DNA from 2 places in the Marinococcus sp. PL1-022 genome. Region 2 is predicted to be linked to the other one. Evidence: riboswitches for the same ligand, from Rfam matches in the RefSeq annotation. Region 2 holds a riboswitch; the other holds the start of a gene.
What was found. A riboswitch is a leader RNA that binds a small molecule or an ion and turns the genes downstream of it on or off. The one in region 2 is predicted to bind glycine.
Positions count from the first base shown of each region.

Region 1: another riboswitch for glycine. It lies ahead of SIC45_RS07270 (serine dehydratase beta chain); the one in region 2 lies ahead of gcvT (glycine cleavage system aminomethyltransferase GcvT).

Region 1 is NZ_JAWXCX010000001.1:1,430,676-1,436,789, reverse strand. It holds gene SIC45_RS07290 (catalase) at 1-269, opposite strand, end outside; gene SIC45_RS07285 (sulfate permease) at 474-2,207, opposite strand; gene SIC45_RS07280 (hypothetical protein) at 2,425-2,988, opposite strand; gene SIC45_RS07275 (GNAT family N-acetyltransferase) at 3,153-3,665, opposite strand; glycine riboswitch at 3,822-3,928, shown strand; gene SIC45_RS07270 (serine dehydratase beta chain) at 4,087-4,584, shown strand; gene sdaAA (L-serine ammonia-lyase, iron-sulfur-dependent, subunit alpha) at 4,581-5,465, shown strand; gene SIC45_RS07260 (universal stress protein) at 6,057-6,114, opposite strand, start outside.
Region 2 is NZ_JAWXCX010000001.1:1,906,923-1,913,036, forward strand. It holds gene gcvPA (aminomethyl-transferring glycine dehydrogenase subunit GcvPA) at 1-259, opposite strand, end outside; gene gcvT (glycine cleavage system aminomethyltransferase GcvT) at 277-1,401, opposite strand; glycine riboswitch at 1,557-1,645, opposite strand; gene SIC45_RS09775 (MBL fold metallo-hydrolase) at 1,839-2,480, shown strand; gene SIC45_RS09780 (CapA family protein) at 2,596-3,729, opposite strand; gene SIC45_RS09785 (hypothetical protein) at 3,825-4,298, opposite strand; gene SIC45_RS09790 (hypothetical protein) at 4,450-4,782, shown strand; gene SIC45_RS09795 (5-methyltetrahydropteroyltriglutamate--homocysteine S-methyltransferase) at 4,961-6,091, shown strand.

The sequences.
Region 1 (6,114 bases), 480 kb from region 2:
CCATACGCTTCAAAATAGCCGTGCGCGCCTGCGCCCCGGGCGTGTACAACTCTCTCCGGTACACGTTCGCGGTCAAAGTGGCTGATCTTTTCGAGAAACTCATAATTTTCAAGCGTTGTCGGCCCGCGATTGCCTACGGTTTTCGAGTTCTGGTTGTCCCGGACAGGATGTCCCTGTCTCGTCGTCAGCGTGCCATCTTCATTCTTATATTGCTTGTCGTCGTTTTTTTCTTCATCGTGTTCACGTTCGTTGTCGCGATCTTTACTCAATGCTGTTACCTCCTTTAGGAAATCTATTCGTTTTTACCCGGGTTAATAACGGTTTAAACGATTTTTCCGAATTTTTTAAATTCAAGGTACATAGCTATATACCCTGCCACAGCAGCTTTTCAAGGGTTACGCTTTTATGCTTAGGAAATACAGAAAAGGCCGGCGGGAAATTCCCGGCCGGCCTCGTTCGTTACTGTAAGCATGCTAAATCATGTAGTCCCAGGAGTCCTGCTTCGGCTCTGTGGGTGTTCTAAACGGGACGTTGCCCTCATGCTCAAGAAAGCCTTCAAGGGTCTGATACCTGATCGCTTCCGCGTATTTTTCCTCCCATCCGGCCCTAAGCAGCAGATCCCGGACCGGGCCCTTCAGCTCGACAAACCATACCTTCACGTCCGGGTCCCTCCGGTACATTTCAATAATCTGCTCGAGAGCGCCGATGCCGGTCGTGTCAATGTCGTTCACTCCGGACATATCGATTGCGGCCTTCAGCCCGCCGCCTTCTGTTTTGCGGCGATCCTGAATCGTTTTTTCCACCATTTTCACAAAATAGCCGACGTTCGAAAAATGAATGCGCGTATCCGCCCGCACGAGCACCGTCCCCGGCACCCGCCTCGCGTGTGGGAACCGCTGCAGGTCCAGATAGCTGTGCGTATCCTCCTCATAGCCGATCTCCACAATATTCGGGCGGGCAATGTGGCGCAGCAGCAGCAGGATGGAAAAGCCGATTCCAATTAAAAGCCCCCACTGGATGCCGACAAGAAGGGTCGCAGCAAACGTCACGATCCATACCCAGCCGTCCTCCGGCTTCACCCGGAAGGCGTCCTTTAATGAGCGGATGTTAATCAGCCCGGTGACCGACACGAGAATAATCGCTGCGAGCACCGCGTACGGCAGAAAGTAGAATAACGAAGTGAAAAAGAGGAGCGTAACAAGCACCCCGGCAGCGGTAATAATCATCGCCGCCTGCGAGGCCGCTCCTGAACGGTAGCTGACGGCACTTCTTGAAAAGCTTCCGGTCACCGCATAGGAGGAGAAAAATGGGCCGGCAATATTGGCGTACCCGATCGCCCGGATCTCTTTGTTCAGATCGACGCCGACGTCGTTTTTATCACTCAGCGTTTTTGTGATCGCAAGCGTCTCCATCATGGCAATCAACGCAATCGTGAGCGCTGTCGGAATCAGCACCTGCACATCCGCAAGATTAAAGCCCGGCACCGTAAAATCCGGAAGGCCCTGGGGCACCTGCCCGACGACGCTCACTCCCTGGTTGTCGAGACGGAAAAGCCCCACCGCCGCAATGCTCAGCACGACGACAATGAGGGAAACCGGCAGATTCCGTTTTATTTTCCGGCCCCCGATCAGCACCAGAAGACTCGCGATTCCTACGAGCAGGGTCGGGATATGTACCTGCGGCAGATGGACGATCACATCGCGGAGCAGCGGGATAATCTGCGTCTGGCTGCCTACACTGATGCCCATAAACTGCCCGAGCTGGCTCATCCCTATCGCAATCGCCACCGCTGACGTGAAGCCGCTGATCACGTTCGGCGAAATGAATTTCACAAACGCGGCGGCATTCAGCAGGCCGAGCGCCACCTGCATGACTCCGACCATGACCGTAAGCAGCAGCACAAGCGCCACATAATCCGGCGTCGCCGGTTCGGCATACAGCGATACGCCGGAAAATACAAGAATGGAGGCCATCGCCACCGGCCCGATAGCCAGATGCTTCGATCCCCCGAACAGGGCGTAGATTAAGAGCGGAAGCAGCGAGGCATACAGCCCCATCACCGGCGGGAGGCCGGCCAGCACGGCGTAGGCCATGCCCTGCGGAACGATCATAATAAAAATCGTAAAGCCTGCGGCCACATCCTTTTTCATCAACTGGCTGTTGTACTCCAGCGGCATACTCAGTAAGTTTTTTATTCTCCGAGGCATAGACTCTTCCTTCTTTCTCCGTGAACTTACAAAGTGTTCAATCTCTCTTCTATAAATCATGAACCATAACTGCTTAAAAGAAAAGCCCGCCCCGCACCTTTTTGCAAAAACAGACTAAGGCACTCGTCCAGGAAATTAGTCATTTAACGGCACCAAAAAGGCAGGCCCCCGGAGGTCCCTGCCCTTGTTAATGTTCCCATGCACGCACAGCTTCTATCTACCCGCTGTTCTGTAAAAAGGCTTTAATCTGCTCGCGGTGCACGTCGGTATCCGCTCTTGCCTCCTCCGAGTATGAAATGGCATAGGTGCCCCCGTTCGCCTGAAACGTATAAATCATCGGACCGCTTTGAATGTCCCGTCCCACCGGGCGCCCGCCAATACTGAGCACCTCATCATGAGCTCCGTAGACCATCCGGTCACCCGCTTCGTAATCTAAAATAATGTGAATGTCACTGCTGTAAATTCCGTATACCAGGCGCGTGCTGTAGTCCTCTTCATACCGGTGCCGGTTGCCTGCATCCTGAAAATAAGGCAGCAGTTCATCCTGCTCTTCGTCGCTGTACCAAATTTCAAGCTCTTCGGGCTCACCCTCATCATCTTCGTTGATCTGTGCCCTCGAAATGGAAGACTCGTTAAAGGACGGCAGCTGCACTTCCTCTCCCCATTCCGATTCTATATTTCCGGGCACATCCTTCTCTTCCTCCGTATAATAAGAAGGAACCGAACAACCGCTTAAAAGAATGAGCATACCGGCCGCTCCGGCAGAAAGGATCTTTTTCATTATGTTTTCCCCCGCTCGCATGATTGTCATTACAACAGCATTGCCCCGATACCCCGTTTTCTCCGGGCACTCCTATACACATAAACACTTTTTTCTATTTTTTCATAATAAGCTATTTTTTGGAAGTTATAATTTGCTGGATGCTCTATTTTTAAGCGAGGCTGTCAGTCTTTGGGGAGCAGCGCGGTGTTCAGCCGGCCCATCACCAGCACATTGTGGAATGCGCCCCGGGCAAAATGGGCTTTGCGAAGCGTTCCCTCTGTTTCAAATTCGCGGCTTTTATACAGCTGTACGGCGCGCGTATTCTCTTCCACCACATCCAGCTCCAGCCGGAATAAGCCTAAATAATTGTCGGCGATATCGATCAGACAATCAAGCAGACGGCTGCCGATCCCCTGGTTCTGAAACTCATCGTGCACCGCCATGGCGGTCAGACCGTAGTAATGCAGCTTGCCGCCGAGCACCTCCAGGGAGCCGATACCGACGACACGACCGTCGTTCTCTGCCACAATCACATGATTGTTTTCCGTCAGCCCATTGATAAAAGACTGATTGGAAGCTCTTCGTTCCGAGGGAAGCCCAAGCGTATAATGCATAACGGAGGGCTGGCGCCGGAGAATATTAATATCTTTTTCATCTTCCGCTTCGACCGGGCGCAGAATGATTTGGGCATCCATCGTCTTATCCTTTCCTGCCTGATAATGAATTGGTTTATTAAGACTAATCGTCAGGCTGCATCCAGTATATCGTTTTCGTTCCAGCTGTCAAAAAATAGGTTTACTTTTCTGACAGGCATGTTTAAACTGAAGTTAATACAAATAGTGGTTTTGCAGATGAACGTATTGGGAGAGCCTGTAGATTGTTTTACAGCACCGAAGGAGCAATTCTTCCCACCAGCCGGGAAGAAAAAACTCTCAGGTACCAGGACCAGTACAGGATGCACCTCTGGAGAAGGTATACGTACCTGCCGAAGAAGAAAATTCTTGTCAAAGAATGAAATCTTTCAGGCACACAGACAGAGAAACGGCGCATGAGGCCGCTTCTCTGTCTTTTTTTCATTTTTGTAATCGCTTTCAATTAAGATATGGAGGAATTGCTATGGAGTTTGACAGCTGCTTTGATATTATCGGCCCCATTATGGTCGGCCCTTCTAGCTCTCATACTGCCGGGGTGGTATCGATCGGGAAATTTGTGCATGAGTGGCTCGGGGACGTCAGCGACGTGACAATCACCTTCTACGGCTCTCTTGCCTCCACCTATCAGGGACACGGCTCGGATAAAGCCATACTCGGCGGCCTGCTTGGGTTATCCGCGCATGACATCAACGTCCGGAGTGCGTATGCCCTGGCAAAGGACAAGGGGCTTCGTTACGACTTCCGGTTCTGCCCGGACACCCCTGGCGGCTGCCACCCGAACACTGTGGATCTGCAGGCCTCATCCGGCGCAGAACGCGTCCATGCATCCGGCGCTTCCATCGGGGGCGGCGTTGCCTACATTTATGAAATCAACGGGCATTCCACAGCTATTAATCTGGGAACGGGCGCGGATATTTTATCCATTACCGCCCGCACAAAAAAGGAGGCATCATTTAGATGAAGGATACTATGCAAAGCATCGTCCAGGAATGCACAGCTCAGGACGTTTCCATCGGGGAGTGGATGCTGCGCCGCGAAGTGGACCGCTCCGGCTCGTCCCGCGGGCATATTTTCGGACTTATGCAGGAGCGGCTGCAGGTAATGAAGCAGGCCGTCCGGAACGGATTGGACGATCTAACGGAAACAGAAAGCAGGCTCTCGGGCGGCGATGCCTATCGGATGCATCAGTATATCCAGGACACCGCCCCGTTATCCGGCCCGGTCATCAGCACAGCAATGACGGCTGCCATGGCGACCTCCGAGAGCAACGCCAAAATGGGACTCATTGTAGCGACGCCTACAGCCGGATCCGCCGGTATTCTGCCGGGCGTGCTCGTCTCACTCCAGGATAACCGCGGCCTCGATGATGATACTCTCACCATGGGGCTGTTCGCAGCAAGCGCCATCGGCTACGTTTTTGCGAACCATGCCTTTATTTCCGGAGCCGCCGGCGGCTGCCAGGCAGAAATCGGCTCAGCGACGGCGATGGCTGCTGGAACGATCACGGAACTGCAGCAGGGCACGCCGGAGCAGTCGGCCCATGCGACAGCGATGGCGATGAAGTCGCTTCTTGGTCTCGTATGTGACCCGGTTGCGGGACTCGTTGAAGTGCCGTGCGTGAAAAGAAACGTCATCGGTACATCCATCGCCTTTTCGGCAGCCGACATGGCATTGGCCGGCATTACCAGCCGTATTCCGTGTGATGAAGTGATTCAGACAATGCACACCATCGGGCGCGACATGCCCGGCAGCCTGAAAGAAACCGCTGAGGGAGGGCTTGCCCAGACCCCGACGGGAAAAGAAGCCGCCCGGAGACTGTATCAGCGTCCCTGCAGCTTGTGAATCTACTTTTATCCAAGGAGTGAAGCCATGAATGAACGCCGCTTTTTTCAACTCTGGTTTGGCACTCTTACTCTCGTCAGTATTCTGTTTATGTATTGGGCCATAGCGGCTTCTGCCCTTCTTTTAGGCATTTTCTGCTTTATTTCCCCAAGGCCAGGTAAAGCATAAGGCTTCGGGCAATTCAACCAGACTCAGGCTCAATTTACGATGTATACTCCGTCCTGATTCTAATTTCAGGCATTCTGCTTTCTGTTTCCCCTCTATCATGCTATTCTTAGTATAAGTTTCTTCAAAGGAGGTCATTGTCATCGACCATTTTGCATACGTACTTCAACGCCCCAAAAATCAGGTATACATAGGAACAGCCGCCGATATCCGTTCACGGTTCGGCAGCCAGGAGCCCGTTTATTTTTGTTCGGAGGATGAGCTTCTCGACAGTTTAAACGCATTTCGGAATGAAGAGCTTATCATCACTACCCTCAGTGACCTTCCCGTGATTAAGCAAAAATGGGACGATAAAAATCATTACACTTTATAACTGCACGCAAAACACTCCGGCTGATTGTTAAAATCAGCCGGAGTGTTTTTGAATTATTGGAGCGGTGCAGTATGGGCCCGCTGGATCGAAGCAATGGCCGGGTCGACGACA
Region 2 (6,114 bases):
CGACCGTTGGTATATAATGCTCGTACACTCCCGCCCCGAGGTAGGAGACGCAGTCCTGCACGTTAGTATTTCTGTCGCTCAGGCGTTTCATTTCCTTTAGAAGGTCCGTTTCTCCAAGAGCCTTCGGCAGATTCATCTTCCCGGAAAAACGAATATTTTCCGGCACGTCCTCAAACAATTCACCGATCGAATCCACACCGATTGTTTTAAGCATTTCTTCCTTATCCTCGCCGGTTACCGGCAGGTAGCGATAATCCATTCTGATGCCTCCTCTGTTTATTTTTCCCGTTTATAAAAAGGCACAGCCGCCACTTTCGCCCGTTTAGCTTTGCCCCGTACATTCACTTCGACAGCCTGATCCAGATTTGTCCATTCGATATTCAGAAGTGCAAGCCCTACGTTTGTTTTCAGCGTAGGCGACTGGGTGCCGGTAGTGACCCATCCGATTTCCACTCCCTCGTCGCTATGTACCTTGTAACCCGGGCGCGGGATTGCTTTATCAACCATTTCGATGCCGACGAGTTTTCGTTTTAAGCCCGCTTCTTTTTGTTTTTTTAAAGCTTCTTTACCAATAAAATCATCTTCCTGCTTCAGCTTGACGCAAAAGCCAATGCCTGCTTCAAGCGGCGAAATATCTGCGCTCAGCTCCTGACCGTACAGCGGGAGTTTTGCTTCAAACCTCAAGGTGTCCCGCGCGCCAAGACCGCATGGAATGATCCCTTCAGGCTCTCCTGCTTTTATGATTGTCTCCCAGCAGCGGACCGCCTCCGCGGCCGGACAGTATAATTCAAAGCCGTCTTCACCGGTATAGCCGGTTCTTGACATGATGACATTTCCCGTTTCCCCTACCGAAGCTCCGGCAGCGAAACGAAAAGGCAGTACCTCTGCAAGAGAAGCATCGGTTACTTTCTGCAGCACCGCTTCTGCCATCGGGCCCTGCACAGCAAGTAATGCTGTATCCTCTGATATATCGGTAATAGTTACGCTTTTCGTCACATGGTCACGCAGCCACTCCAGATCCTTTTCAATATTGGCTGCGTTTAACACAAGCATGTATTTTTCTTTTTCAAGCTGATACACAAGCAGATCGTCAACCGTGCCCCCATCTTCATAGCACATGGCAGTATACAGTGCTTTTCCGGGCTCTGCATTTTTTATGTTGTTTGTGAGCATATACTGCAGAAACTCAGCGGCCCCATCCCCTTCTACAATCGCCTCGCCCATATGGGAAACGTCGAAAAGACCGGCCTTTGTGCGCACTGCCTCATGTTCGTTTTTGATGCCGGAAAACTGAACAGCCATTTCCCATCCGCCAAAATCGACCGTTTTTGCTCCGTATTTCTCATACACAGGATACAAAGGAGTTCGTTTTAATTCCGCCAAGAAAATCACCTCATTCATTATTTTCTGAAAAATCAAAACAGTAAAAAGCATAAAAAAGACAGAACTCCATAAACTATGGAAGCTCTGTCCTATAACCAGAAAGTTTCTCCTTTCCGTCGTACGGAAAGAGTGTCTTCGTGGGTGGCTTCTAAAAGAAGCGCTCTCCAGAGGAGCGTCCAGTAAGAGTCTGTTTGCCTGAGAGATTCACCTGTTACGGTTTGCTCCTTCGGCGCTGCCTGGCAGTCTCTCCCCTTACCATCATCCGCGCATTATATGTACTTCTTTATTTGCTCATATTCTATCACTAATTCAGATAAAAACCAATGCTGAAAAAAATTAAACCGAACATTCCTGATAAATTTGTTTTTATTATTCGTCCCACACTTTGGATCGGCCATTTCTTCCCGATGAAATATTGTTTATACTAAAATCAGCATAAAAATTGGAGGGAAACTATGAACTGGAAACAGCTTCCGCTAGGACCACTGCAGACTAACTGCTATGTTCTTTATGATAATGATAAAAATGTCGTGATTATTGATCCGGCCGGAGATGCCGATAAACTCCTCGCCTATCTTCAGGAAAACGACCTGCACCCTGTCGTCATTCTGTTAACCCATGCCCACTTTGACCATATCGGAGCGCTTGATGCCGTGCGGGACGCCTACAATATTCCTGTTTATCTTCATGAACAGGAAAGCGACTGGCTCGGAGATCCACAGAAAAACGGCTCCGGACGTATGATGCCGGAGGCTGCATTCACTACAAAACCCGCTGATCACCTGCTTCAGGCTGAAGGAACGCTTCAATTCGGCAGCTTTGAATTCCAATGGCTTCATACGCCGGGTCATTCGCCGGGCAGTGTGTCTTACTGGCACAAAGAAACAAACACGGTGTTCTCCGGCGACGTATTATTTTCAGGCGGCGTCGGCCGGACCGATCTCTACGGAGGCGATATGGATACACTGTTAGCCTCTATTCACGAGCAGCTGCTTGAGCTCCCGGATAATACGGTAGTAGCCTGCGGCCATGGGCCCTTTACCGATATCGAAACCGAAATGGACTCCAATCCGTTCATTAATGGGTTTGGTGCATAATCAGTAAGGAACCTCTGATTTTAAACAGAGGTTCCTTACTATTTCAATACAGTAATTGAAATTATGTAAGCTCTCCACCTGTCTCCAGGCGGATATTACCTTACTTCTGTATACATTATTCCTGATCCTCGATCCACTGATATACGTGCTCATGCAGTTCTTCTTCTGTTTCGCCGCCATTCGCCGGATGATCTGCTTCGGCCATCGGCTTTACGGTGTACTGGTCTTCAGGTCCCGGCACGACCTGGGTAAAATCAACATTAGGCTCCGTGATTTTCACCTCTTCACCGTTTTTTTCCACCTCGAATGTGGCAATGCCGCCTGTATCGGTATAATCGTGGTCCTGACCGGAATAAAAATTACCTAGAGAATAATAAACAAGCGTTTCATTGCCTTCTTCACCCTCCACCCATTCCATTGGCTGAAGCACGTGAGGGTGATGACCGATAACTACGTCCACTTCCTGGTCTGCAAGAAATTGGGCCAGCTCTTTCTGCTCTTCATTCGGAAGCCGCTCATATTCATTTCCCCAGTGCATATTGACGACTACAATGTCGGACTTATCTCTTATTGCTTCAATGTCTTCCTGTATTTGCTGCTTATCAATTTCCTGAACGACATATTCGTCTCCCTCCGGCACCTCGATGCCGTTCAGCCCGTATGTATAGGAAAGCACACCCATATCTATATTCTTTACGTCTATGATACGCTGCCTCGCTGCATCTTCTTCATCCTTATATACTCCTACATAATCCATTCCTGTCTGCTCATAATGATTAATCGCATTGTTTACAGCTTCCATGCCACGGTCAAGCGTATGGTTATTGGCTCCGGAGAGCATGTCCACTCCGGCATCCTGAAGGTCATCCACGATCGCGTATGGACTGTTAAAGGAAGGATAAGCTGATAAGCCAAGCTCTTCGCCCCCGGGGATTGATTCCTGATTCACAATTGTGTAATCCGGTTCTTCAAGCATCGGAGTAACAGCCTCAAGTGCCGGGGTGAAGTCATACTCTCCGTCCTCTTCCATTCTTTTATAGACACGTCCGTGCAGCAAAACATCTCCTGCCGCGCCAATCGTAACATTTTCGTCCTTCTGCTCCTGTTTTCCGGACTCTTCTTCTGTCTGTGACTCTGACTTTTCATTCTGCGCCTCTGAATTACCATTTTCTTCGGTAGTTTCCTGAGCACTGCTGCAGCCACTCAAAAGGAAAGCTCCGCACGCTAATCCATAATAAAGTTTTCGCATGACATCCTCTTTTCTACAAATAGAATTCCTAGTCTAAATATACTATAAGTTTACTAATATATTCATTGGAAATGAAGAGGTTTTCATGCATTTTTTTATGCCTGCCGGAGCGTACCATTTTTCCTCCCACGCACAGCAAGCGTCCCCAGAACAGCCGCAAGCGGCACAATCACCCACCATTCCTGGTCAATCAGATGGTAGGAAAAATTCTTCGAGGTTACCGGGAATAAAAACTGAGTACCGTTTCCCAGAAAGTCAATCAGCATAGAACCAAGGGCCAGCGTGAAAAAAGCAGCTATCCAGGCTTTTAGGAATTCTCCCCCGAGCATGCGGCGGACAACCGGGGCAAATGCTGCTGCAATAAACGGCAGCGTCAGCAGCGTATGAAAAATATAGTTGCCAAACAGCTTCGGAATATCCGGCACAAGCACCATCACACCAAACGCCATCACCCTTAAGCGCCGCGTAATAGTTAAATCCGTCGTTCCGTAAAATATATACATCACCACTGCACCGGTCAGCAGATGCAGCAGTGTACTCGGTACGTGCTCAATCAAAATTTCAATCACAGGCCGTTCCTTCTTTCTGCGGGAGATGGTTGTTTTATTCACGATTTTCTTTTTTCATAAACTCCCTCCATAATGCTTTACGGGATTGAATGATAGAGCTGCCGGGGTATGGGAAGAAAACAGCTAAACTATTGTCAGGAGGAATATTACAATGACCCCCGTGGAAAAACCATCTGCGCTCAACCGGGCGCGAAAGAAAAAAGCCGCTGCCATAAAGGCAGAAGGCGAGTTTGCCAGGCAGCTTAAAAGTATTCTTGTTTTTCAGGAAATCGATAAGCAGAGTGCTGATAAAATGGACAACAGCTTTCGTCCGAAAAAAACGATTTACGCTCTCACTGGGGAAAGGTTGAAGATGAAGGATATTGCATTTGTAATCAAACTGAAAGGGTTCACCGGACTTTACCGTTTATTTTCCGCTTACCATGCTGATTGTCATACAAATGAACGAGGCGAACCGGTCGTGGTCTTTCAGCGACGCTCTTAACAGAGACCGTATACGGACTGCTTTTCATTTTCCTGGAAGCATATCCTGCTTCTGAGGGTTTCTGTAGACAAACCGTCGCCTGCTTCCATATACTATTAGTAGGCAAATTATATACAGGAGAAGCTGAAAGCCCGGCTTTTCCCTGTCCTGGTTCTGAATCCATACATATTACAGAGGAGTGGATGGTTTGACAAATGCACCGTTTCGCGCAGAACACGTAGGAAGCTTTCTTCGTCCGGAGCGACTCAAAAAAGCTCGGCAGCAGTACGCAGAGGGAGAGTTAAGCGCCGAAGCACTATGGAACATTGAAAACGAAGAAATTACTGCTCTTGTAAAAAAGCAAAAAGAAGCCGGCCTGCCGGTCGTTACAGATGGTGAGTTCCGCCGCGCCTGGTTTCATCTCGATTTTATGCAGGAGGTCGAGGGAGCAGAATTTATTAAATTGGACCAGGGGCTTGTATTCAGCGACAATACGGAAACAAAAGCCGAAGGGGTCAAGGTTGTTAATAAGTTAGCCTTCCGCGATCACCCTGTGGTGCGCGAGTACGAATTTCTGCACAGTCTGAAAGGCGAGCATGCTGCCCGTGTGACAGTCCCAAGTCCAAGCATGTTTATTTTCCGGACGGTAACTGAAGAAGAAAAAAATGTCTATCACTCGGAAGCGGAGCTTTTTTCCGACCTCGTGCAGGTTTATAAGGATACGATACAGGCTCTGTACGAAGCCGGCTGCCGCCACCTTCAGTTTGATGATACGACCTGGTCTTTATTTCTCGGCGCTGAAAAGGACAGGGACCTCGTCCTTTCCGGCGGTCTGCTTGAAGCACGAGGCCTGGATCCGAAAGAAACGCTGGAGATGTTTGTAAACACCGTCAATGAAGCAATTGCTGATAAGCCTGAGGATATGCGGATCTATATGCACGTCTGCCGCGGCAATTACAAGTCCACGTATGCCTCCAGCGGCAGCTACGATGCCGTTTCAGAATACATGTTCAGTAAATTAAACGTCGATGCTCTTCTGCTGGAATTTGATGATGAACGCTCCGGGGGCTTTGAGCCATTAAAGTACGTAAACCGCAGTGATCTGCAGGTGGTGCTCGGTTTAATCACTTCAAAATTTCCTGAACTCGAAGATGCTGGTTTAATCAAATCCAGACTGCAGGAAGCTAAAAAACATGTACCGCTTAAACAGCTCGGTTTAAGCCCTCAATGCGGCTTTGCTTCCACCGAAGAGGGTAATATTCTCACTGAAGAAGAGCAATGGGCGAAGGTGCGCCACGTCGTTTCACTTGCCGAAGACGTCTGGAAATAGGTATCTTGATAAAGAAGCCGGCG